3 linked regions of the Pelobacter seleniigenes DSM 18267 genome follow. Each later gene encodes a partner of the first gene's protein in a complex. Links are inferred from orthologs where the notes say so. Each region holds a gene or a part of one and is shown on either strand. Other genes may lie near its edges.

The links.
Region 2: secY (region 1) and secG share a complex: the UniProt entries of both Escherichia coli proteins name them as parts of the sec protein translocase complex. The link is inferred for Pelobacter seleniigenes DSM 18267 from one-to-one orthologs.
Region 3: the proteins of secY (region 1) and secA are in contact, whole or in part, in a crystal structure (PDB 3DIN), measured with the Thermotoga maritima proteins. The link is inferred for Pelobacter seleniigenes DSM 18267 from one-to-one orthologs. Residues at the interface, in WP_004081795.1 of Thermotoga maritima: Glu108, Gly109, Glu110, Glu111, Ala236, Glu237, Arg238, Arg239, Ile240, Thr241, Ile242, Gln243, Tyr244, Ala245, Arg246, Arg247, Val248, Thr249, Gly250, Arg251, Arg252, Val253, Tyr254, Gly256, Ala257, Ser258, Thr259, Tyr260, Leu261, Pro262; in WP_004082002.1 of Thermotoga maritima: Glu261, Ala262, Arg263, Lys300, Ala301, Arg302, Thr303, Ile304, Ile305, Leu323, Tyr324, Asp325, Pro326, Val329, Ser330, Tyr333, Ile336, Lys340, Phe345, Val349, Glu363, Phe364, Tyr374, Ser375, Gly376, Gly377, Glu393, Ile395, Thr482, Ser483.

Annotation. Positions count from the first base shown.
Region 1 is NZ_JOMG01000002.1:66,444-74,059, forward strand. Bases 1,200-4,087 are described here. They hold secY (preprotein translocase subunit SecY), read right to left. Parts: upstream 3,328-4,087; coding sequence 2,071-3,327; downstream 1,200-2,070. Other genes in these bases: map (type I methionyl aminopeptidase), read right to left, coding at 1,200-1,412; N909_RS0102895 (adenylate kinase), read right to left, coding at 1,414-2,061; rplO (50S ribosomal protein L15), read right to left, coding at 3,381-3,821; rpmD (50S ribosomal protein L30), read right to left, coding at 3,843-4,022; rpsE (30S ribosomal protein S5), read right to left, coding at 4,050-4,087. In the rest of the region: rpsK (30S ribosomal protein S11), read right to left, coding at 1-101; rpsM (30S ribosomal protein S13), read right to left, coding at 113-481; rpmJ (50S ribosomal protein L36), read right to left, coding at 499-612; more of map, read right to left, coding at 666-1,199; more of rpsE, read right to left, coding at 4,088-4,541; rplR (50S ribosomal protein L18), read right to left, coding at 4,553-4,915; rplF (50S ribosomal protein L6), read right to left, coding at 4,941-5,477; rpsH (30S ribosomal protein S8), read right to left, coding at 5,501-5,899; N909_RS25155 (type Z 30S ribosomal protein S14), read right to left, coding at 5,921-6,106; rplE (50S ribosomal protein L5), read right to left, coding at 6,129-6,668; rplX (50S ribosomal protein L24), read right to left, coding at 6,685-7,014; rplN (50S ribosomal protein L14), read right to left, coding at 7,040-7,408; rpsQ (30S ribosomal protein S17), read right to left, coding at 7,420-7,616. UniProt on the Escherichia coli protein: The central subunit of the protein translocation channel SecYEG. Consists of two halves formed by TMs 1-5 and 6-10.
Region 2 is NZ_JOMG01000005.1:367,088-374,552, forward strand. What follows is about bases 2,605-5,341. They hold secG (preprotein translocase subunit SecG), read right to left. Parts: upstream 4,271-5,341; coding sequence 3,938-4,270; downstream 2,605-3,937. Other genes in these bases: N909_RS0122920 (DUF4388 domain-containing protein), read right to left, coding at 2,605-3,280; glgP (alpha-glucan family phosphorylase), read right to left, coding at 4,373-5,341. Also shown: N909_RS0122910 (L-threonylcarbamoyladenylate synthase), read left to right, coding at 1-273; N909_RS0122915 (type IV pilus twitching motility protein PilT), read right to left, coding at 386-1,456; more of N909_RS0122920, read right to left, coding at 1,466-2,604; more of glgP, read right to left, coding at 5,342-6,088; N909_RS24990 (PAS domain S-box protein), read left to right, coding at 6,231-7,465. UniProt on the Escherichia coli protein: Subunit of the protein translocation channel SecYEG. Overexpression of some hybrid proteins has been thought to jam the protein secretion apparatus resulting in cell death; while this may be true it also results in FtsH-mediated degradation of SecY.
Region 3 is NZ_JOMG01000004.1:271,813-279,781, reverse strand. The notes cover bases 2,645-5,885. They hold secA (preprotein translocase subunit SecA), read right to left. Parts: upstream 5,536-5,885; coding sequence 2,845-5,535; downstream 2,645-2,844. Other genes in these bases: N909_RS26080 (M23 family metallopeptidase), read right to left, coding at 5,820-5,885; N909_RS0118175 (response regulator), read right to left, coding at 2,645-2,816. In the rest of the region: bifunctional glutamate N-acetyltransferase/amino-acid acetyltransferase ArgJ, read right to left, coding at 1-1,108; more of N909_RS0118175, read right to left, coding at 1,101-2,644; more of N909_RS26080, read right to left, coding at 5,886-6,686; N909_RS0118160 (hypothetical protein), read right to left, coding at 6,690-7,073; N909_RS0118155 (N-acetyltransferase), read right to left, coding at 7,128-7,583; DNA repair protein RecN, read right to left, coding at 7,610-7,969. UniProt on the Escherichia coli protein: Required for protein export, interacts with the SecYEG preprotein conducting channel.

The sequences.
Region 1 (7,616 bases):
ACGATTGTATTGTTAAAGGTCGATTGAATATGCACAACACCTTTGGCAATGTTTTTCTTTTCAACCTTCTTGCGTACGACTTTTTTACCCGATTTAGCCATGACAACTCCGCTTATTTTTTCTTACCGGCAACGGTCTTCTTAGGTCCCTTGCGAGTCCGTGAATTGTTTTTGGTATTCTGCCCGCGAACAGGCAGCCCACGACGGTGACGCAGACCGCGGTAACAACCAAGATCCATCAGCCTCTTGACGTTCATCGAGATTTCACGACGCAGGTCCCCTTCGACATGACAATCTTTGTCTATAATCTCACGAATCTTCGCCAGCTCCGCCTCAGTCAAATCATCAGTACGGGCATCTAAATCAACCCCAGCCTGAGAAAGAATTTCTTTAGACGTAGTGCGGCCAATCCCGTAGATATACGTCATGGCTACTTCAATACGCTTGTTGCGCGGCAAATCGACTCCAGCAATACGTGCCAATTTTTCCTCCTAGGGCCTTATCCCTGTCTTTGCTTGTGTTTGGGATTCTCGCAGATGATCCGGATAACGCCTTTACGTTTTATAACCTTACACTTATCACAGATCTTCTTTACCGAAGCTCTAACCTTCATTTTGAGATCCTTTTCTATCCAAATGATCTAATCGGCCACCCACCTAACTCAAATCAAACTTGAGTTAAAATTTCAGGCCCGTTGTCTGTAATTGCAATAGTATGTTCAAAATGGGCGGAGAACTGACCATCAACGGTTACCGCTGTCCACCCGTCTTCCAGAACCCTAACGCCTGGTAAACCTACATTCACCATCGGTTCAATGGCAAAGGTCATCCCCGCTTTCAACTTAGGCCCTCGTCGCGGAGCACCATAGTTTGGAATTTGTGGATCCTCGTGCAAATCACGCCCGATGCCATGACCGACAAATTCACGAACTACGCTGAAGCCGTCACTTTCGACCCGTTCCTGCACAGCGTGGGAAATATCGGACAAATAACCGCCGACCTGAGCTGCCTCGATACCACAAAACAAAGAATCTTTTGTAGTTGCGAGCAATCGCTCGGTCCGCGAGTCGATCTTCCCAACCGGAACCGTCATTGCTGAATCACCATAAAAACCGTCTACCACCAACCCGAAATCGATACTGATAATATCGCCTTCTTCAAGGGGTTGACTATTGGGGAAGCCATGGACAACACGGTCATTAGGTGACGCACAAACAGTAAAAGGAAAGCCGCCGTACCCCTTGAATGCAGGTCGTGCCTTCCATTCCTTGCATTTTTTCTCAGCCAGTTGATCAAGTTCAAGAGAGCTGATCCCAGGCTTGATCATGTCACGCATCAGCTCAAGAATTTCAGCAACCATCTTCCCGGCTTTGCGCATTTTGGCAATTTCAGTGCGTGACTTAACGACTATCAATTCAACCTGCCTGTAATGCTGCTTTTATCTCGGCGCGAACAGCTTGAATCTCAGCCATCCCGTCAACAGCGATCAGCACTCCGCGTTGGGAATAATAATCTTCCAGCGGAGCAGTCTGACGATGATAAACCTCCATTCGTTTACGAATGGTCTCTTCCTTATCGTCATCCCGCTGCACCAGCTCGCCACCGCAAGCACTACAGGTTCCGTCTTCCCTTGGCGGATCGAATTTCAGATGAAACCCTTTTCCACACTGCGGACAACTGCGCCGCCCGGCCAAACGCTCAACCAGGGCGTCAGTATCGACCCGCAACGAAACCACAGCTTCAAGCTCTTTACCAAGGTCCTTCAGCACATCCTGTAATGCATCGGCCTGCGGCAAAGTCCTGGGAAAACCATCAAGAATAAAACCGTTATCACAGTCAGCCTGCTGCAGACGCTCACGAACGATTCCGATCACAACATCGTCGGACACCAATTCACCAGCATCCATACAGGCCTTGGCTTTGACGCCCATGGGCGACGCAGCCTGAACAGCAGCGCGTAGCATATCCCCGGTAGAGATCTGCGGGATCGCATAGCTTTCCACCAAAAAAAAGGCCTGAGTTCCTTTTCCGGCACCCGGAGGGCCGAGCAATATCATATTCATCATCCCCTCCTAACCGTGCCGGCCCTTGAGTGTAACCCCCTTCATGAACCCCTCATAGGAGCGGGAGATCAAATGGGCCTCAATTTGCGATGCCGTATCCATACCGACCCCGACAACAATCAGCAGCGACGTCCCACCGAAGAAGAAAGGGACATTCAACTGACTGATCAAGATAGTCGGCAGAACACAGACCACCGCTACATAAATCGCACCGGCAAAAGTCAGGCGCCCGAGAACCGTATCCAGATAGTTTGCGGTTTCCTTCCCGGGACGAATCCCCGGCACAAAGCCACCTTGATTTTTAACATTCTCAGCGACATTCACGGGGTTGAAAGTTATAGCCGTGTAGAAGTAGCAAAAGAAGAAAATAAAAGCAACATAAAAAACATTGTAAACCAGGTGGCCCGGCGATAAAAAAGTCGACGCCGTCTTCACCCAGGGTACATTGACAAAGTTGGCGATGGTGGCCGGGAACATCATGATTGAACTGGCGAAGATAGGCGGAATAACCCCGCTCATGTTAATCTTCAGTGGCAGGTGACTGGCCTGCCCCCCCATATTGCGCATGCCCACGACGCGCTTGGCGTAATGGATCGGCACCCGCCGTTGCGCTCTTTCCATGTACACGATTGCGGCCACGGTCACCAGCATCAAGGCGAGGATAAACACAATAACTGTCACCGTCATCGCGCCGGTTTCAACCAACCGGATTGAGTTGACGATCGCCGACGGCATTCCGGCAACAATACCGGCAAAGATAATCAGGGAAATACCGTTACCGATGCCCCGCTCGGTAATCTGCTCACCAAGCCACATAATAAAAGCGGTACCTGCTGTCAGAGTAATAACCGTCATCAGGATAAACCCGATTCCCGGATGGGGGACAACCGGCTCACCCGCCGGTCCGGACATGGACTGCAACCCGGTAGCGATACCGATACCCTGGATAATAGCCAGGAGGATGGTGCCGTAACGTGTATATTCGGTAATTTTTTTCCGGCCCTGCTCACCTTCTTTTGACAGCTTTTCGATCGGTTCAAAAACCACCGTCAGTAATTGAAGAATAATCGACGCACTAATATATGGCATGATCCCAAGTGCGAACACAGCCATCTGTTTCAATGCACCGCCGGTGAAAGCACTGACCAACCCTAACAGGGTACCATCGGTACCTTCGAAAAATTTGGCCAGTACGTGGGCATCAATGCCGGGCGTCGGGACATGACATCCAACCCTGTAGACAGCCAGCATTGTCAGTGTGAACATAATTCTGCGCCGCAGTTCTGGAATTGCCAGTATATTCTGCAGGGTCGACATGTTTAGATTACCTCGGCTTTGCCGCCTGCTGACTCAATTTTCTCTGCAGCAGACTTGCTGAATTTATGAGCCTGAACAGTCAATGCTTTGGACAATTCCCCATCAGCAAGGATTTTGATTCCGTCTTTGGGGTTTGAAATCAAGCCAGCATTGCCGTATTGCTCGAGATCAACCACAGTACCAGCTTCAAAAACCTCAAGGTCCCGCAGATTAACCAGGTTATAGACCTTCTTATTGACAGAGGTAAACCCACGCTTCGGGGTCCGTCTCTGCAGTGGCATCTGACCACCCTCGAATCCTGGTTTTACGCCACCACCGCTGCGGGCGTTTTGTCCCTTATGGCCTTTACCGGAAGTTTTTCCGGTTCCAGAGCCGGGGCCACGACCGATGCGCTTCCTATTTTTAGTCGAACCGGGTGCCGGTTTCAGATTACTGAGATCCATCATTTATCCTCTATATTGTTTTCAGTCTTCGACTGCAACCATATGCTCAACTTTACGGATCATACCCCGAATCTCCGGAGTGTCCTGCAAAGTGACAGTTTGATGCAGGCGCTTAAGGCCCAGACCTTTCAGAACCTTGGCGAAATACTCTTTTCGTCCGATCGGGCTTTTCTTCAGGGTAACTTTTACTTCCGCAGCCATTATGACATCCTCCTGGGTCTGCGACCCTTATTCTTTGACAAGACCGCGACGAGCAAGAACCTCATCCGGGCTTTTAAGCATCTTGAGCGCATTCATTGTCGCTTTGACAACGTTATGCGGGTTGTTGGAGCCGAGACATTTGGTCAGAATGTTACCAATCCCGACCGACTCCAGGATAGGCCGGACAGCACCGCCGGCGATCACACCGGTACCTGCGGAAGCAGGTTTGAGCAGAACCTTACCTGCTCCGTACTTACCGATAACATCGTAAGGAATGGTCCGCCCATCCTGAATTGGCACCTTGATCAGGCTTTTTTTAGCCTGTTCAACGCCCTTTCTGATGGCTTCAGGAACTTCCTTGGCTTTACCAAGTCCGTAACCGACATGCCCTTCTCCGTCACCGACAACAACCAGTGCAGAAAAGCTGAAGCGCCGGCCACCTTTGACAACTTTGGCATTACGGTTGATATGAATGACTCTATCGGTCAATTCCAGTTCATTGGGATCAATGCGCAGCACTACCTTCTCCTCTACAGCTTCAATCCGGCTTCCCGTGCAGCATCAGCCAGCGCCTGAACGCGCCCCTGATACAGGAAACCGTTACGGTCGAAAACAACTTGGGTGATATTCTGGGCAAGTGCTTTTTGAGCGATAGCACTCCCGACTGCCTTAGCCGCCTCTACATTACCGCCGTTATTCAAGTCCACATCTTTGCCGACTGATGAAGCCGCAACCAAAGTTCTGCCGGTTGTATCTTCGATAATCTGGGCGTAAATATGCTTGGTACTGCGGAAGACAGAGAGCCGGGGGCATTCAGTGGTCCCACGAATTTTTCTTCTAACCCGCGCCTGACGCTTGAGCCTGGCAACACGTCTTTTTTGGGAAACGTTCACAGTTATGCTCCTTATATCAATCTAATTACTTGCCGGCCTTACCAGCTTTACGCAAAATCTTCTCGTCAGCATACTTGATTCCTTTGCCCTTGTACGGTTCCGGAGCACGGAATGAGCGGATCTTCGCCGCAGCGGATCCGACAAGCTGCTTATCGATACCATTTACCGACAACTTGGTTTGTTTTTCCACCTCTACCGAAATCCCCTCAGGCAATTCGTAGACAACCGGGTGGGAATAACCGAGTGAAAGGGTCAATGTGTTTCCGCTGATTTCAGCACGATAACCGACCCCGTTGATTTCAAGCTTTTTCTGAAATCCAACCGTCACACCGACCACCATGTTATTGATCAGGGAACGGGTCAGGCCATGCAGAGCACAATCAGATTTTTCCTCAGTCGGGCGTGAGACGATAATCTGTTCCGTTTCAACGGCGATGGTCATCCGCGCATGCAACTCTTGGGTCAGTGCCCCTTTGGGCCCGGTGACGGTCATGGTATTTCCATCAAGTGCAACTTTGACACCTGCTGGTATAGCTATTGGCAATTTACCGATACGTGACATTTTTGAAACTCCTCGATCTTCTGTTACCAAACGCTGCAGATAACTTCGCCGCCAACCTGTGCCTTGCGTGCTGACACATCGTCAAGAACGCCTTTGGAGGTCGAGAGAATCGAAGCACCGAGACCGTTCTTGATCCGGGGGATATCCTCTTTGCCGACATAAACCCGACAACCTGGTGTAGACACCCGCTTGATCTCGTGAATGACGGGAGACTGGTTGTCATCGTATTTCAGATAAATACGCAGCAGCCCTTGCTTACCGTCAGTTACGATTTTAAAGTTTTTTATAAAGCCAAGATCTTTCAAAACTGCAGCGACTGCAGCTTTGACGTTGCTGGAGGGAACATCAACTTTCGCATGGGACGCCATACCGGCATTACGGATGCGGGTCAACATGTCCGCCATTGGATCAGTCATCGACATGAATGGTACTCCTTCTCGCTGTTACCAGCTGGACTTGACAACCCCGGGGACTTTCCCTTCGGAGGCCAGTTTCCTTAAACAAATTCTGCACATATCAAACTTACGATAATAAGCGCGCGGACGACCACAAATCGGACAGCGATTGTATGTACGAACCGCGAACTTTTGGGGCCGTTTAGCTTTGGCAATCATTGATTTCTTCGCCACATCATCCTCCGCTCTTAAAGCTCTATTTTCTGAACGGCATACCGAGACCGGCCAGCAATGCACGGCCCTCTTCGTCGGTTTTTGCCGTTGTTACAATCGTAACGTTCAACCCGGAAACCTTGGCGATCTTATCGAGGTCAATCTCAGGAAAGATCAACTGCTCGCGGATACCAAGGGTATAATTACCCCGGCCGTCAAACGCTTTGGGAGAAACGCCCTTAAAATCGCGAACCCGAGGCAGCGCAACATTGACCAAGCGATCAATGAATTCCCATGCCCGATCGTGCCGCAACGTTACACAGGCACCGATAGACATGTTTTCACGCAGCTTGAATCCGGCGATCGACTTTTTGGATTTGGTCACCACCGGTTTTTGGCCGGAAATCCGTTCCAGCTCTTCAACTGCGGATTCGAGCAGCTTGGGATTCTGAATGGCCTCACCGAGACCCATATTCAGAACGACCTTCTCTATTTTGGGAACTTCCATTACGTTACGGTATTGGAATTCCTTCATCAGGGCAGGAATCTGCTCCTGAATATATGCCTCTTTTAACCTGGCCATTGAAATCTCCGTTTACTTATTTATCAACGCTCGCGTTACATTTTTTGCAATAACGAGTCTTGCTACCGTCCTCAAGAGTTTTGACGCCGGTACGAGTCGCCTCGTTACAAGAACCGCAGATCAACATGACATTGGACATGCTGATTGCCGCCTCTTTCTCGACGATACCACCCTCGGGATTGAGCTGATTAGGGCGGGTGTGTCGTTTCACCACGTTGAGGTTCTCAACGACAACACGTCCTTTGGCTGGGAAAACCCGCAGAACCTTACCGGTTTTACCGCGCTCCTTACCAGCAATAATTTTCACCATGTCATCTTTTTTGACATGTACTTTGATACTAGCCATTGCTTATTTTCTCCAACAGTCCGGTTTATAAAACTTCAGGAGCCAGCGAAACAATTTTCATAAAGTGACGGGCTCGCAACTCTCTCGCGACTGGGCCGAAAATACGGGTGCCGATAGGTTCGTTACCAGCGTTAACGACAACAGCTGAATTGTTGTCAAAACGAATAAACGACCCGTCCGGACGCGGAATTTCCTTCGCAGTACGCACAATCACAGCACGAACAACATCACCTTTTTTAACTTTGGAATTCGGCAACGCTTCTTTAACACTGCAAATGATGATATCGCCGATTCCGGCATATTTACGCTTCGATCCACCCGGGACCTTAATACAGCAAAGCTTCTTCGCGCCGGAATTATCTGCGACGCTCAGCATGGATTGCATCTGGATCATGACTTACTCTCCTACGCGGTAACGGCCTTCTCCAGAATCTGGCGCACACGCCAGCGCTTGTCTTTGGACAAGGGTCTGGTTTCGACAATAAGGACTTTATCACCAAGAGCGCAACTGTTCAGCTCATCATGAGCTTTACAGCTAACTTTCCGCTTGATGAATTTTTTATAAATGCTGTGCTTAACCAGGTCATCGACCCTGACAACAA
Region 2 (7,465 bases), on another replicon or contig:
CAAAAAACCGTCGGCATCAGAATCCCCGACAGCCCCATCTGCCAGGCTATTGTTAAGGAACTCGGCCATCCGTTGGTGACCACTTCCGCCAATATTTCCGGAGAACAGACCCCGGCTGACCCCTATGAAATCAATGAACACCTGGGACACCTGGTTGATATGGTTGTTGACGGCGGCATTTCCATGAATGAGGCTTCGACCGTCATTAGTCTGCTTAATGATAGTATCGAAGTTTTGCGACAGGGAAGCGGGGATACCGGTTGGATAGAGTAGCCGCAAGGTTGCGATAACTTCAGCAACAAAACAAGGAAAAATAGTCACTATCCGGAAACGGCCATCAAAGACAGTTGATGGCCGTTTCCTATTGAAAACAGCAGAGCTGAGCTTAAGTAAAGGTGAGTTTTCGCTCCAGGTCCATTGAGGTCGAAACCCGTTTGGCTTCCCGAACCGTAATCAGGCCTTTCTTACACAATTGAATCAAATGCTGATCCATTGACTGCATCTGGTACTGGGCACTGCCTTTTTCAATATGACTGCCGATTTCGTCGAGGTTACCTTCACGGATACAGGCCTGAATGGTGGTGGTGGTTCGCATGACTTCCACCACGGGCAGAACCGCTTCCCCACTTTTGTCTTCAATTAACCGGAGAGAGACCGTTGCGACAAGAATGTCCGCCAGTCGCTGCCGGATGATCCCCTGAGTGTCCGGTGGAAAATGGCCGACAATCCGGTTGATAGTCGAAACCGCACTTTGGGTGTGCAAAGTTGAAAATACCAGGTGTCCGGTTTCCGATGCCTTGATACAGGCATCAATAGTTTCAAGGTCCCGCAGCTCACCAACCATGATTACGTCCGGGTCCATGCGCAGCGACGCTTTCAGGGCCGAACTGAAGTTCTGGGTGTCAATGCCGACTTCTCGCTGAATTATGCAGCTTTTTTGCGATTTGAAAAGAAATTCAATCGGGTCTTCGATGGTGATGATGTTATAGGCATATTTTTCGTTAATATGATTGATCATCGATGCCAAGGTCGTGGATTTACCGTTGCCGGTTGGTCCGGTTACCAGCACCAGTCCGTTGGGAGCCTTGACGATCTCGGCCAGGACCCCAGGCAGTTTCAGATCCTGAAACGTGCCTATTTCAGGGGGGATAACCCGCATGACAATGCCGATATTCCCTCTTTGTCGAAAGATACTGACCCGAAACCGTCCACCACTGTTAGCCAAGGCATAAGAGGCATCAAACTCGGAAAAATCTTCGGGCAACTTGCGTTTATTTTTCGCCATGATGGTGGCCGCGATGAACTCAGTGTCCTGCGGCTTCAGATCGGGCAGTTTGGAGCGCAAAAGCTGGCCATGGGCGCGAAAGAAAGGCGGATTGTCAACCTCAAAGTGGATGTCGGAGACGCGTTTTGCAAACGCGATTTCCAGAATCTGGTTGAGGGTTTTGATATCCATGCGGACTCCTTAATGAACAACATCAGGCAATGCAGAATTCTTTAGCTGCTTTCTGAATAATGCGTTTTCCATCGAGATTCCCGCCTGACCGGCAAAGAATTCCAGAAAATCCAGCGAAATATCTTTGGCTTTCTGATGGCCAAAATCTGCATAGGTAACTGTAATGATTCGATCATTGCTTTTCAATGGCAAAAGCAGAATAGTCGGGTCGGCAGGGACGCCGATCTCAGGATAAAGCAGATCCCCCAGCATGTCGTCATCCGAACTGCCAAAAAAACTCTCCCCGCTGCTGATGACCTGTTGAAAAAGCGATTTTTTCCGAATCGGAATCCTGGTTTTCATGGGCGGGGCAGGGCCCGTAGCAAGATCACTGATAATCCCGATACTGCGTTCAGCAATCAGCGCATCACGATCAACAATCAGCGTCAGGCTGCGGGCAAAGAATTCGCCGACAAACTGCAACAGCAACAAGGAAATATCCGGTGCTTTTTTAAGCAGGCGCAGGCTGGACAGGCAGTTGCGCAACTTGGAGAATTGCAGACGCCGTTCTTCATTGAAGCAGCTGCGGATATAGGTGCTGAACGAATTGAGAAATTGGATGGTATCCACTACCGGTGCATCATTTTGCTGTGAAGGGTCTGGGTAAGGGAAAACCGCCCTCATTCCATCATTCAATGATTCCAGTGAAAAAGAATAATCGCCCGGACTAGCCAGTTGAATCAATGAGATATCCGGATGCTGCAGCATCATGCGCGAGCGCAGTTCCATCAGCCCCTGCTTGGTAAAATGTTCTGCCGCCGGGTTAGGGCAGCCGAACACCACAATCGGTTCAAGGATTTTTTTCAGGGTTCGGTCAACAACCCGCTCCAAATCTTCCTCGTCCTCGGGGGCAAAGGCCAGGATACCTTCGCGTTTGCAAACCGTCATAATCGCATGGCGCAAGAACTCGTCATCGCTGTAAAGAATGACCGCCTGCGATCTGACCGCCGGATGAAGGGCCAGTGGTTCGTCCGGCAGGGGCAAGGAGACGCGGGTCAGAAAGTCGACCATGGCATCAGAAAAACTTTCCGAAACAGTTGGCAGGGTGCGGGCAATGACCTGACGGTGAATATCCGCCGGATCGAACGCTTCCAGAACCTGAAATGTGGATGGTTTTTTCCGTTCGATTTTATCGAGATCGGCAAGACCCAGAATATCCTCGGAAACGACAACGTCCTCGCTGGTATACTCTGGCTGTTCTTCCTCAACAACCCCAATTGGAGTAGACCCCTCCAGGTCTTCGCCTTCGTCTATTAATTTGATCTCCCCGGCATGAACCTTCTCATCAAAAATCCGCAGAGCGTCCATCAGCACCATTTGAGTGTCCAGGCTGACGTCCTGCAGGTGAGTGGGGAGATATTGATACTCATCGTTGATGAGAACCGTCTCCGTATCCAGTGTAAAAACCCCACGACTCCAGCTGACCATTTCCACGACAGTCATTTCAATCAGGGTCTCAAGGGCCTTGTAAGCCGAATCCTTGGACAGGCCGCAATGATCGTGCAGGGTCGCAATCAGCGGCTTACGATATTCGCCGGCCAGTTTTTGACTGATCAGAGCTCTTTTAAGGTCGCTCTCGTTGATGATCTTACTTTCGACGAGGATTTTACCGATTTTCAGATCATCACTTGAATGGGTTGCACAAATGATATAACCATCACGAAAAACCAGTTGCCCTTCGCCCTTGCGGCTATAAACATTCAGAGTCCCCGATTTTCTGGTGGAGTGGATCAATTGAATAACATCAACTATCGGCAGTTGTTCCAGTTCACCGGTCAGTGGCATACGATACCTCTTTAATTAGCTAGTTGGCGTCCGGAAACTCCGGATGGCAACGGCTATGTTTTCAGATTGGAAACAAGCAAATTTTCGTTGTGGCAAGGAAATCAAGGGGTTGCGCGGAGGCGTAGTCCTTTACGCCGCACAAGAAAACCCGTAGATTGACACCGCCACAACGAAAAGGGCCGTTTCCGGATGAAAACTAGCTAGCGATTCATGAACTGTCGACATCCCCCCGTAACTACACTTCAATAAAGTTAAAATATATTAAACTCAAAATAGTTAAAAGTTTCAAGTATTATCTAAAAATGTTCCCAATTGTTAATTAAAACAATCAACATAACAGTTGTGTAAAGAAGTACGTTGATCACTCAATAGGGACAGAATATGGATGAAATGTCCACGGTGGGCGCCCGGGAATGGATGGGATGTTTAAGCATCAGGGATAGGGGGGGCAGCAGAGGCTGAATACAAAAAATCCCTGCAGAAGATAAATTCTGCAGGGATTTTTGAGGGCTAACTTTGGTGCCGAAGGCGAGACTCGAACTCGCACGACCAATTGGTCACCACCCCCTCAAGATGGCGTGTCTACCAGTTCCACCACTTCGGCAAGCGGGAAGTATATATACTGAACGTCCTTCCAACTGTCAATAGAGAATTTAATTATTTTTTTTCCGGGGCAACCGGGGTCGGCGCAACCGGAGTTGCAGGAGCTGCCGGAGTCTGTACTGGTGCGGCAACCGAGCTCGGCATAACCGTCTGAGAGGATGCGGAGCCATAAAAATAGGCCAGCGACAGACTGGTCAGCATAAAGATAATGGCAGCACCGGCAGTGATTTTACTCATGAAGTTCCCGCTTGTGGAACCGAACATGGCTTGGCTTCCACCTGCGCCGAACGAAGCGCCTGCCTGCGCTCCTTTACCCATTTGCAGTAGCACGATAACGATCAAGGCAATTGATACGATAATATGCAGGCCAATCAAAACTGTTGTCATGCAATGTCTCCTTGTTGTTTTATTTTGAACCGCCGAAAATTATCACAGTTGTAGTGCTATGAAAAGTTAATTTTCTTCAAACTTTTGTCTTTTTGGCTTCCGTTAGTGAATATAGGCCTCGGTGACATAGCGACGCATCATGACGTGGGTGTTGAAGTAGTAAGCATTTTTACTGATTGCGTTTTTCATTACCGCAATCCAGCCCGCCCGATCCTGGTAAAAAAGCGGGATGATTTTTTGCTCGAGTTTGGAATACATGTCTTCCAGGTCTTCATCCACTCGATTATCTTCAACCCCGACCGTTTCCGGCGGCGGCCCGATGGCCCAACCGGTGATTCCTTCCATATGTCCTTCGATCCACCAACCGTCCAGGACACTGAAGTTGGGCACGCCATTAAGTGCCGCCTTCATGCCGCTGGTTCCTGATGCCTCAAGGGGACGCATGGGGTTGTTGAGCCAGAGATCCACGCCGGGGATGAACTGCCCGGCAATTTCCATATTGTAGTTTTCCAGATAAACCAGGGTCATCTTACCGCGCATTTTTTCGGCGTGCTGAATAATATTGCGAATGACCTGCTTCCCTTCGTTATCCCGGGGATGGGCTTTGCCGCCAAAAACCAGTTGCAATTTACCTGTGCCGATGTCTAGCAACCGGTCCAGGTTTTTAAAAATCAGGTCGCCGCGTTTATAGGTTGCAGCCCGTCTGGCAAAGCCTATGGTCAATTGATCCAGATTGAGGTCAATTCCGGTTTTTTCACGGATATACTGAAAGAATAGCGCCTTTGAGCCACAGTGGGCGTCCCAGATTTCATGGTCTGGGATATGGTCGACCCGGACCAATAATTCTGGTTCGTTAGCCCAGCCCGGCAGATACTCATCGAACAGGTTGACGAAAAAAGGGGAGCACCAGGTAAAAGGATGAATGCCGTTGGTGATCGCATGAATTTTGAACCCTGGAAACAGGCGTTGAGAAATCTCGCCGTGGCGTTTGGCGACACCATTGATGAATTTACTCAGATTCATGGCCAGTAGCGTCATATTCAATTCATTATCGTCTGAATGCTCTTTCAACATCTCGAGGCTGAATTCCGGCGGCATGAGTTTTTCGACCAGTGCGTAATCAAACCGATCATGCCCGGCCGGAACCGGAGTGTGGGTGGTAAAGACGCATTGATTGATAATCTGTTGGACCGCTACAGGGCTCCCGTTTTCGAGAAAAGATTGATCCAGGGGCATTCTGGCGCTATTTAGCAGCTCCACTGTGAGCAGACTCGCATGCCCTTCGTTCATATGATATTTTTTGATGGAAAAATTGAGGGTTCTCAAGATCCGCGCGCCACCGATTCCGAGCACGATCTCCTGTTTTAAGCGCATGGTTTTATCACCGCCGTAGAGATGATCGGTAATGGCCCGATCCCGGTCGTCGTTCCCGGGAATATCGGTATCCAGAAACAGCACCGGAACTTCGCCGCCGGTAGGACTTTTCACGCGATACAGCCAAGCCTGTAATTTAACATCGCGATTTTCGATCGTAATCATGGCTTTTTGTGGCAATAGTTCCATGTGATTTTCAGGAAACCATTCGATATCCGACTCTTGCTGCCAGCCAGTGGTGTCGAATTGCTGCAGGAAATAGCCTTTTCGATACAGCAGGGTTACCGCGACCATGGGTATCTTCAGATCGGCTGCGCTCTTGATCGTATCCCCGGCCAGCACGCCAAGCCCACCGCTATAGGTTGGAATTTCAGCGCTCAGGCCGATCTCCATGGAAAAATAAGCGATACGCTGATCCTGAATATAAAATTTACATGCATCCATGACAGGTTCTCCCGGGCAGCAGTGCATTGATCTATAAAGTTTAACAAATGTGTTTGCATCTACAGGCAGATGTATTAATTTGATAGGCGGTCAGCTTCGAAAATACTCAAATACTTCCCTTCTTTTTTTCGGACTGGATTCAATGGCAATCAATGACAACGAGCAACAATATTATCAATTGTTCCAGGAATTATCCGACCTGGTTTTGATTTGCGAATGTCTGCCGGATGGAACCCCGGGCAGGTATCTCGAAATGAATCGGTCGGCACGCAGCATTCTTGGCTATGACGAGGAGGAGCTGTGTCGTCTCAGCCCATTTGATATCGACAGAACTGCTCTTGAAGACGGCAATGCTTTTGTGCAGATTCTAAATGAACTACAGGCCGCAGGAGAGGCAATTTTCCGAACCGACCTGCTAGGCAAAGACGGATCCTGGGCTCATGTGGAGATCAGTTGTCGCCAAGCCAGTCTGCATGGCAAAATGGTTTATTTGGCTGTTGCTCGCGATGTCAGTCTGAGGAACAAATACGAAGATTCCATTAAAGCCCTGGTGCGGAGTACGGTCGGCCTGACCGGGCAGGAATGCCTTGAGGAAATTGTTAAAAATCTCTGCCTTTGGCTCAATGTCGATGGCGCCTGTATCGGCGTTTTCAATGATAATCAATTACAGATCAGGGCGAGTTATTTTGCCGGGACATGGCAGACTCCTTCCCAGCTGTCGATTTTCGATTCACCATTTTCGGAGCTTCTCCAAGGGCAATTCTGTTTTTATCCGCGGGACGCCGGACTGCTTTTTCCCTCGTTAGACGCTTCTCAGCTGTGCGGGAATGCCTGTTTCATCGGATTTCCTATGCGGGCACACGATGGACGGATTCTGGGCGCTGTCTGCGCATATTCCAAAGAACCATTGCAGCAGGTCGCCCATGTCGAGGAGTTACTGTCAATTATTGCCTCACGGGCCGCGTCGGAATGTGAACGCCTCCACTATGTCCGGGAATTGTCCCATAGTGAAGAAATGCTGCGGACCCTGTTCAATTCCACAGCGGAAGCGATCGTTGGGATAGACCTGGAAGGGAAGGTGGCCTTTTGCAACCCGTCAACGCTACTGTTACTTGGCCATAATGAAGAGGCCGATCTCGTCGGCCAATGTTTCTGGAAACTGATTCAGCCCCCGGGCAAAAGAGATTCATTGGCTGAGCAGCCGGTCCAATGTCCGTTTATTGCGGCCATCGTCAAAGGCAAGAAAATCAGTAGCGAGGATGGCTTTTTTTACCGTAACGACGGGTCCAGGATTCCGGTCGAATATTGGGGACACCCGATGTTCCATGAGCAGCAGCTGGTCGGCGGCGTGGTCACCTTTATTGACATCTCCCGCAG
Region 3 (7,969 bases), on another replicon or contig:
GATGCAGATCAATGGTAACGGTGAACTCATCAAGCTTGAGAACCTCACTCGCTTCCGCCTCCAGCGCTGGGCCGGTCGACAGACCGTTCCTGGTCACGGCAACGGCATTGAAATCGATATCGATCCGATTCGGGTCGACATCGATCCCGGAGTACCCGACCGCGGCAATGATGCGCCCCCAGTTGGCATCTTCGCCGAAAAAAGCGGTCTTCACCAAGGACGATGTGGCAACCGAACGCGCCGCCGTCCGGGCGGAGTCCTCATCGACAGCGCCGACAACCCTTACCCGCACCAGCTTGGTCCCCCCTTCACCATCGCGAACGATCATTTTGGCCAGATCAAGGAGAACCCGTTCCAGATGAGCTAAAAAGACCTCTCCCTCGGCACTTCCTGCCTTGATTTCGGGCCCACCGGCCTCCCCGTTAGCAAGCAGCAAAACCGTATCGTTGGTCGAGGTGTCCCCATCGACGGTGATGCAGTTAAAACTCCGATCCACGGCCGTGCGCAAAGCCGTGCGCAGAAACTCTGGCTCAACCCGGGCATCGGTCAGCACAAAGCCGAGCATGGTCGCCATGTTCGGGTGGATCATCCCGGCCCCTTTGGCCATGCCGAGAAGCCGGTATTCCGGGGCGTCCTGTTTTGCAGAAGCCATTTTACTGAACGCATCGGTGGTCATAATCGCTTTGGCGACCACTTCGGGCTGATCATTTTTCAGTGCACCAACCAACGCAGGAAGCCCCTGCTGAAAAGGCTCGATCGGCAACGGCACACCGATGACCCCGGTTGAAGCCAGCGCAACCAAATCTTCGGAAATATTCATTGCCGCGGCCACCAGGCCGGCCGTGGTCCTGGCCACCTCTTCGCCCGGAGCCCCGGTGCAGGCGTTGGCATTACCGCTATTGACCAGTATCGCCTGACATTGCCCTGCGGCAACTTTCGGCCGGGTCAACAACACCGGCGCGGCCACGACTTTATTGCGGGTAAAAACGCCGGCACAGGTGGCCGGTTGATCAGATACGATCAGCGCAAGATCCAGTTTGCCCGCTTTTTTGATGCCACTAGCAATTCCCGCAAACCTGAATCCGGTCGGGATATCGATATCACTCATTGTCAACCTTTTCTTTCCGTATATTATAAGTTTGCTCAGTCGGCAGCAGGAGCCCAAAACAGGTCCCCTCCCCGGCCACTTCTTCCAGATAGATATCCCCCAGCATGCGGTCGACGACAACTTTGACCAGCGCCAGGCCGATCCCTACCCCGTGGGGCTTTTCCGTATCGATATCGCCAAGCTGGGTGTAGGAACTGAAAATCGTCTCATGGGCATCCAACGGCACGGCCTGCCCCTCGTTGAAAACCTGCAGACAGACATATTCAAGATCCTCAAAAGTTCGCGCCGCCGCTTTTACACTGACTTTCCCACCGTCACGGTTGAACTTGACAGCGTTATCAATCAAGCAGTTGAACGCCATACTGAACTTTTCCTGGTCCCCGTAGATCTCCGGCAGATCGTCTTCGATATCGATTTCCGTCAGCAGACCACGTTCATTCATTTTGGCCCGGTACAACTGGAAGGCATCGGCAATGGGCCAGGGAACTCCAAAGGATTTCCAGCGCCAGATTTCCCGTTCAGACTCAATGGAAAACAGTCGCAGCATCCCGGTAATCAACCGTTCCAGGCGTTTCCCCTCATCTTGAACCTGACTCAGATTGTCCCTGATCTCCGCTTCACCAAGTTTATTGAAAAATGACAGGGTCAGGTCGATATAACCCATGATTGAAGTGAGGGGAGTTTTCAGCTCGTGAGACAGGTTACAGACCAGACGAGTTCTGGCCCGGTTCATCCTGACCAGATCGGCATTGGTACGCTCAAGCACCAGCGCCTGTTGGCGCAGACTGTTGATCAGCTCAAAGTTTTCCATGGCCAGGGCAACCTGGTTGGCAATCGCCACCAGCAGGTTCTGGTCTTCGAGATCAAACGGCTGTCCGGATTTCTTGTTATTGACATTGATGACCCCGACCAGTTCTTCCCGGACATAGATCGGCACCGAAAGCAGCGATTGGTTTTTGTACTTTTTCCCGCCGGACATGCTGACAAAGCGGCTGTCCTGATCAATATTGGTCAGCAACACCGGCTCCCCGGTGGCCAGCACGTGCCCGGAGACGCCTTCCCCGGAGGCGACCCGGGTGGTATTGACAATCTGATCGGGGATACCGCAGGACGAAGCAATATGCAGACAACCGTCATTCTGAAGCAACATCAAAGAAGCAACTTCGACTTCAGCGGAATGGACAATCGAGTCGAGGATCTGGTCAAACAGTTCCTGCAAATCGTTACCGGAACTCGCTGTTTCACCGACCTTTTTCAGGAGCACCAGATCGGCCATGCGCCGCTGGGCCTCAATCCGGACCTGCTCCTGATGAACAGCCTGATAATAAGAAGCCAGCCCCTGCCGCGCCACAGTCAGAACTTCGGTATGATCAAACGGCTTGACCAGATAATCCAGAGCGCGTTCACGCAACACCTGCCGGGCGACATTAAAATCCTGCTGCCCGGAAATCATCACGACCTGGATTTCCGGCGTGTGCTGCTTGATCATCCGCAAGACATCCACCCCGCTGATATCAGGCAGGGAAACATCGCAAAAAACCAGGGCAATATCTTCCCGGTCCAGGACCTGCATTGCCGGAAGGCCTGTTTCAAGGCGCAAAATCGGATATTCCAGACTCTCCAGAATATCTTCCAGCAGATCCAGGATCAACGGAACATCATCAATCAGCAGAATGGCCGGTTTTTTTTGCTCATGAATTTCCGTCATTGCCTCCATCTCGATTCAAACCAAAAAATCAACGCCCACAACACTTTTTATATTTTTTACCGCTCCCACAGGGGCAAGGATCGTTCCTGCCGACCTTGTCCTCATCACGTACGGTCGGTTTTTTGCTCTGTTCCTCACCGCCAACCTTATTCAGGGAAATTTTCTGGCGCTTCTGTTCGGCTTCCATCTGCTCCACATCTTCTTCTCTGGCCAGCTGGATTCTGAACATTTTCTGCAGGACTTCGGCCCGTACCCGCCCCATCATCTCCATGAACAGACCATAGGCTTCACGCTTGTATTCTTCTTTGGGATTTTTCTGGCCATAACCGCGCAGGCCGATCCCCTCTTTGAGATGATCAATGGACAGCAGATGGTCTTTCCACTGCGAATCGATGGTTTGTAGCAGCAGAATCCGCATCAGTTGCAGCATCACCGGCGGGGTAAAGTCCTCTTCCTTTTCCTGCAGGCGCCTCCTGGCCTGCTCCTTGAAAGAAGCATCCAACTCTTCGTGACGACAGGTAGTACGATCGATAGCACTGAAATCGGGCATGAAATTGAACTGATTAATGAAGTCTTCAGTCAACCGTTTCCAGTCCCATTCCGATCCCGGAGTTTTCTCAGGACAGAAGGACGCGATCATGTCTTCAACCGTTTCATCGATAATCCCATGGTAAGTCCCGTGCAGATCTTCGCCGGCCAGGACTTCCCGACGCTGGGTATAGATGACTTCGCGCTGCTTATTCATGACATCATCATATTCGATCAGGTGCTTACGAATATCGAAGTTATGCCCTTCGACTTTCTTCTGCGCATTTTCGATCGCCTTGCTGATGATTCCATGTTCAATAGGTTCGCCTTCGGGAATTTTCAGTTTATCCATCACAAAGGCCACCCGCTGGGAACCGAAAATCCGCAGCAGGTCATCTTCCAGACTCAGATAAAAACGGCTCTTGCCCGGATCCCCCTGCCGACCGGAACGCCCTCTTAACTGATTGTCGATACGCCGTGATTCATGCCGCTCGGTCCCGAGGATGTAGAGCCCCCCGGCGGCCAGAACATCTTCTTTCTCCTGTTTGCAGCGTTGCTGGTATTCCGGCAGCAACTCGACAAAACGCGCTTCGGGATCTTCCGCTGCAGCCGCTTCGCTACGGGCCATCATCTCCGGGTTGCCGCCGAGGACGATATCGGTTCCCCGGCCGGCCATGTTGGTGGCAATGGTCACCGATCCCTTGCGCCCGGCCTGGGCGACGATAAACGCTTCTCTTTCGTGCTGCTTGGCGTTCAGCACGTTATGGGGGACGCCCCGTTTTTTGAGCAGGGCCGACAGCACCTCGGACTTATCGATGCTGATGGTGCCGACCAGGACCGGCTGCCCCTGCTTATGGCATTCGATGATGTCCTCGATAACCGCAAGGAATTTTTCCTTCTCGGTTTTGTAGATAACATCAGCATTGTCCTGGCGCTGCATCGGTCGGTTGGTCGGGATGACAACCACGTCGAGCCCGTAGATTTCCCGGAATTCGGTCGCTTCGGTCTCCGCAGTACCGGTCATGCCGGCCAGTTTGTCGTACATGCGGAAGTAATTCTGGAAGGTAATCGTGGCCAGGGTCTGATTTTCGCTGGCGATCTTGACCCCTTCTTTGGCTTCAACGGCCTGGTGGAGGCCGTCACTCCAGCGCCGGCCCGGCATCAGCCGCCCGGTGAATTCATCGACGATCTGGACTTCGCCGTCTTTGACGACGTAATCGACGTCTTTTTTGAACAGGGCGTGGGCCTTGAGAGCCTGATTAACATGGTGTAGCAGTTCGATATTGCGCGGTTCGTAGAGATTGCTCACATTGAGCAGCTTTTCGACCTTACTGACCCCCTCTTCGGTCAGGGACGATGACTTGGCTTTTTCATCGACCGTGTAATCACCGGTATAGTGTTTGACGGTCTGGCCGATTTTCCCGTCGCGCTCCTCGATGACTTCACCTTTTTCCAGCTTCGGAATGATCCTGTCGACGGTGAAATAAAGCTCACTGGAGGCTTCGCTCGGCCCCGAAATAATCAACGGAGTCCTGGCTTCATCGATCAGGATCGAGTCGACCTCATCGACAATCGCATAATGCAGGTCGCGCTGAACATATTCGGCCAGGTCAAACTTCATGTTGTCGCGCAGATAATCAAACCCGAATTCGTTGTTGGTCCCGTAGGTGATATCCGCGGCATAGGCCAATTTGCGCTGACTGTCCGACAAGCCGTGGACCACGCAGTCGACCGTCAGGCCGAGAAAACGGTAGACATTGCCCATCCATTCGGCGTCACGCTTGGCCAGGTAATCGTTGACCGTGACGACATGCACCCCTTTGCCACTGAGGGCGTTCAGGTAAATGGGCAAGGTGGCCATCAGGGTCTTTCCCTCACCGGTTTTCATCTCGGCTATTTTGCCGGAATTCAGAACCATCCCGCCGATCAACTGGACATCGAAATGACGCAGACCGAGCACCCGCTTACTGGCTTCGCGCACCACGGCAAAAGCTTCCGGGAGCAAATCATCAAGGGTTTCTCCCGCGGTCAGTCGACCACGAAAATGTTCTGTCTTAGCTTGCAGCTCTGCATCACTGAGTTTTTCAAAATCCGCTTCCAGGTCGTTAATCTTCTGCACTGCGGGCTGTAGTTTTTTCAGGTCTCTCTCGTTTTTACTGCCGACAATTTTCTTTACAAGACTACCAATCATTGCTTTATAAAACTCCGAAATTCCTGGAGACAGCCAGCTCTCCATGAATCAGCTTTGGTTAACAAGACGAGCGGTATTCATTCGGGGTATCCGGACAAACACAATGCGGCCGATAACAGCACACCGGACGGCATAGTATCACAGTGGAAGAAGGGCTCACAAGTATTAATGAAATGCTAAAACGCTTAGATTATCAGGCGTTGCAGGCAGCCTGCTGAGCCGATATGAGAAAAGAACTGCGCGAAGGAAGAGCGGACCGGTCACTGCCGAGCCGCAGACCGAAGTCAGAGGGTCTGACGCGGATCAATGGGGATTCCGTTCAAACGCAATTCGTAGTGCAGGTGGGGTCCGGTGGACCGCCCGGTATTGCCGACCAGAGAGACCTTCTCTCCACGCTTGATTCGTTGCCCGGCTTTGACCAGGATTTTGGAATTATGGCCAAAAATGGTTTGATACCCGTAGCCGTGATCAATCACCAGAATTTTGCCGTAGCCCGGCGTATAAGCCACCCGGGCCACCACACCGTCGGCGGTTGCAAAGACCGGTGTACCGACGTTAGCCGCGATATCGAGTCCTTCGTGCATGGCCATCCGCCCGGTGAAAGGTGATTTGCGTTTACCGAAATAGGAGGTCAGCCAGCCTTTGGCCGGCCAGCCTTCGGGGGTTGCCCGGCTGAGGGAGACCTCATCGTTGAGCAGATTGCGGGCATCTTCCTGACTCTGCCGCCGCAGTTCAATTTCTATCTGCAGCTTGTTGATCTGCCGTTGAATATCGCTCACGCTTTCGACCTGGTCAGCATCCGGCAAACCACCGACAGCAACGGGAAGCCCCTCCGGTTCGGCGTCAAGGCTGGCCAGCTGACGCACCCGCGCCTCGGTTGTGGCGAGGTTGTCCAGATCGGCATGCAGTTCGTTAAGATCAACGACAAGACGCTGCAGGTTCTGGCGCTGTTCACTGTTTTCCGCCCGCAGGCGAAACAGCTCCGCCCGGTCGATGGTGGCGGTGAAGTAGTTATAGGCGAAAAAACCCAGCAGCCCGAGCGCAACCACAGCAAAACCGACACCGCAGGAGAACAGGCCCTTGCGCACGTGCAGGTGCTTCAGTTGAGTACCGTCCTCGGACAGCAGTATGACAGAAAAGCGCTTCGCCAAAACCTATTCCATTTCTCCCTCGACCACTCCCGGAGCGGCTAGCTTCGGGACATGCTGCAGGTAGTCGAGAACATGCCTGACATAGGCACATTCACATTGTTCCGGACAGGGTCGCAGTTCAGTGCGGTGCAGACAGTAGCCGGGACAGCCCGGCTGACCGGTTCTTTTCTCCACAAACATGGGGCCGTCATAGAGGTCGGAAAAAGCCGCCACATTGATGGAGAGGGTGCTTTCGCAGGTATGGTTAAACAGGAACAGACCCTTTTCCAAAAAAACAAAATTCGGCTGGTAACCCACCAGAAGAACCTGGGGATCACTGACAAAAGCGACCCTTGTCGGCCAACTGACACCACAGCTGCCGCACTTTTTAAAAGGCTCTTCAAACACCGAATAATGGCTCCTGCTTAAAAATTACAAACAACTAATAACATAAAAGCGCTGCTAATCCAATAGATTTATCGCCAGCGCATATTCATCGCAATCCGGGAATTTTACGCACTTGATACAATCCCCCCAAACCTTCTGCGGCAATTCGGATTTTTCGATGTCAGCAAACCCCATCCGCTTGAAAAACTCAGGCTGATAGGTCAGGGCGAAAACTCTTTTCAAACCAAGGTCGGCGGCTTCAGCCAGACAGGCTTCGACAATCTTCCGGCCGATCCCCTGGCCTTGTCGTCCCTGCACCACGGCCAGGGAACGAATTTCAGCCAGGTCTTCCCAACAGATGGCCAGAGCCCCGGTACCAAGAAGCTGGCCATCCTGTTCAAAAACGTAAAAATCCCGGATCGCATCGTAAATATCGGCCAAAGACCGGCCCAGCAACTGACCATCTTTGGCAAAAGCCAACAGCAACTGATGGATGGCACGGGCATCCGGTATCCGAGCATGGCGGATCATCTATTCTATCTCCACATTCAACTTGGTCATTGTTCGACCAGCGCACGTGATCGGCTGATCAGTTCGCGGGCATGGTTGAGGGTCTGTTCACCGACCTGGGCGCCAGCCAGCATCCGGGCCATTTCCGCCACTCGGGCATCTGCACCGAGCAACTGCAGTTCGGTTGTCGTGCGCTTTGCATCCGATTTTTTCAGCACCTGGTAATGCTGATCGGCAAAAGCAGCGACCTGTGGCAGGTGGGTCACACAGAGCACCTGCAGATCGTGCCCAAGCCGGCTGATCTTCTCGCCGACGGCAGTCGCCGCTTCTCCGCCGATGCCGGCATCGACCTCATCGAAAATCAGAGTGCCGACACTATCTCCTTCCGGAGCACTTCGTCTGAGCGC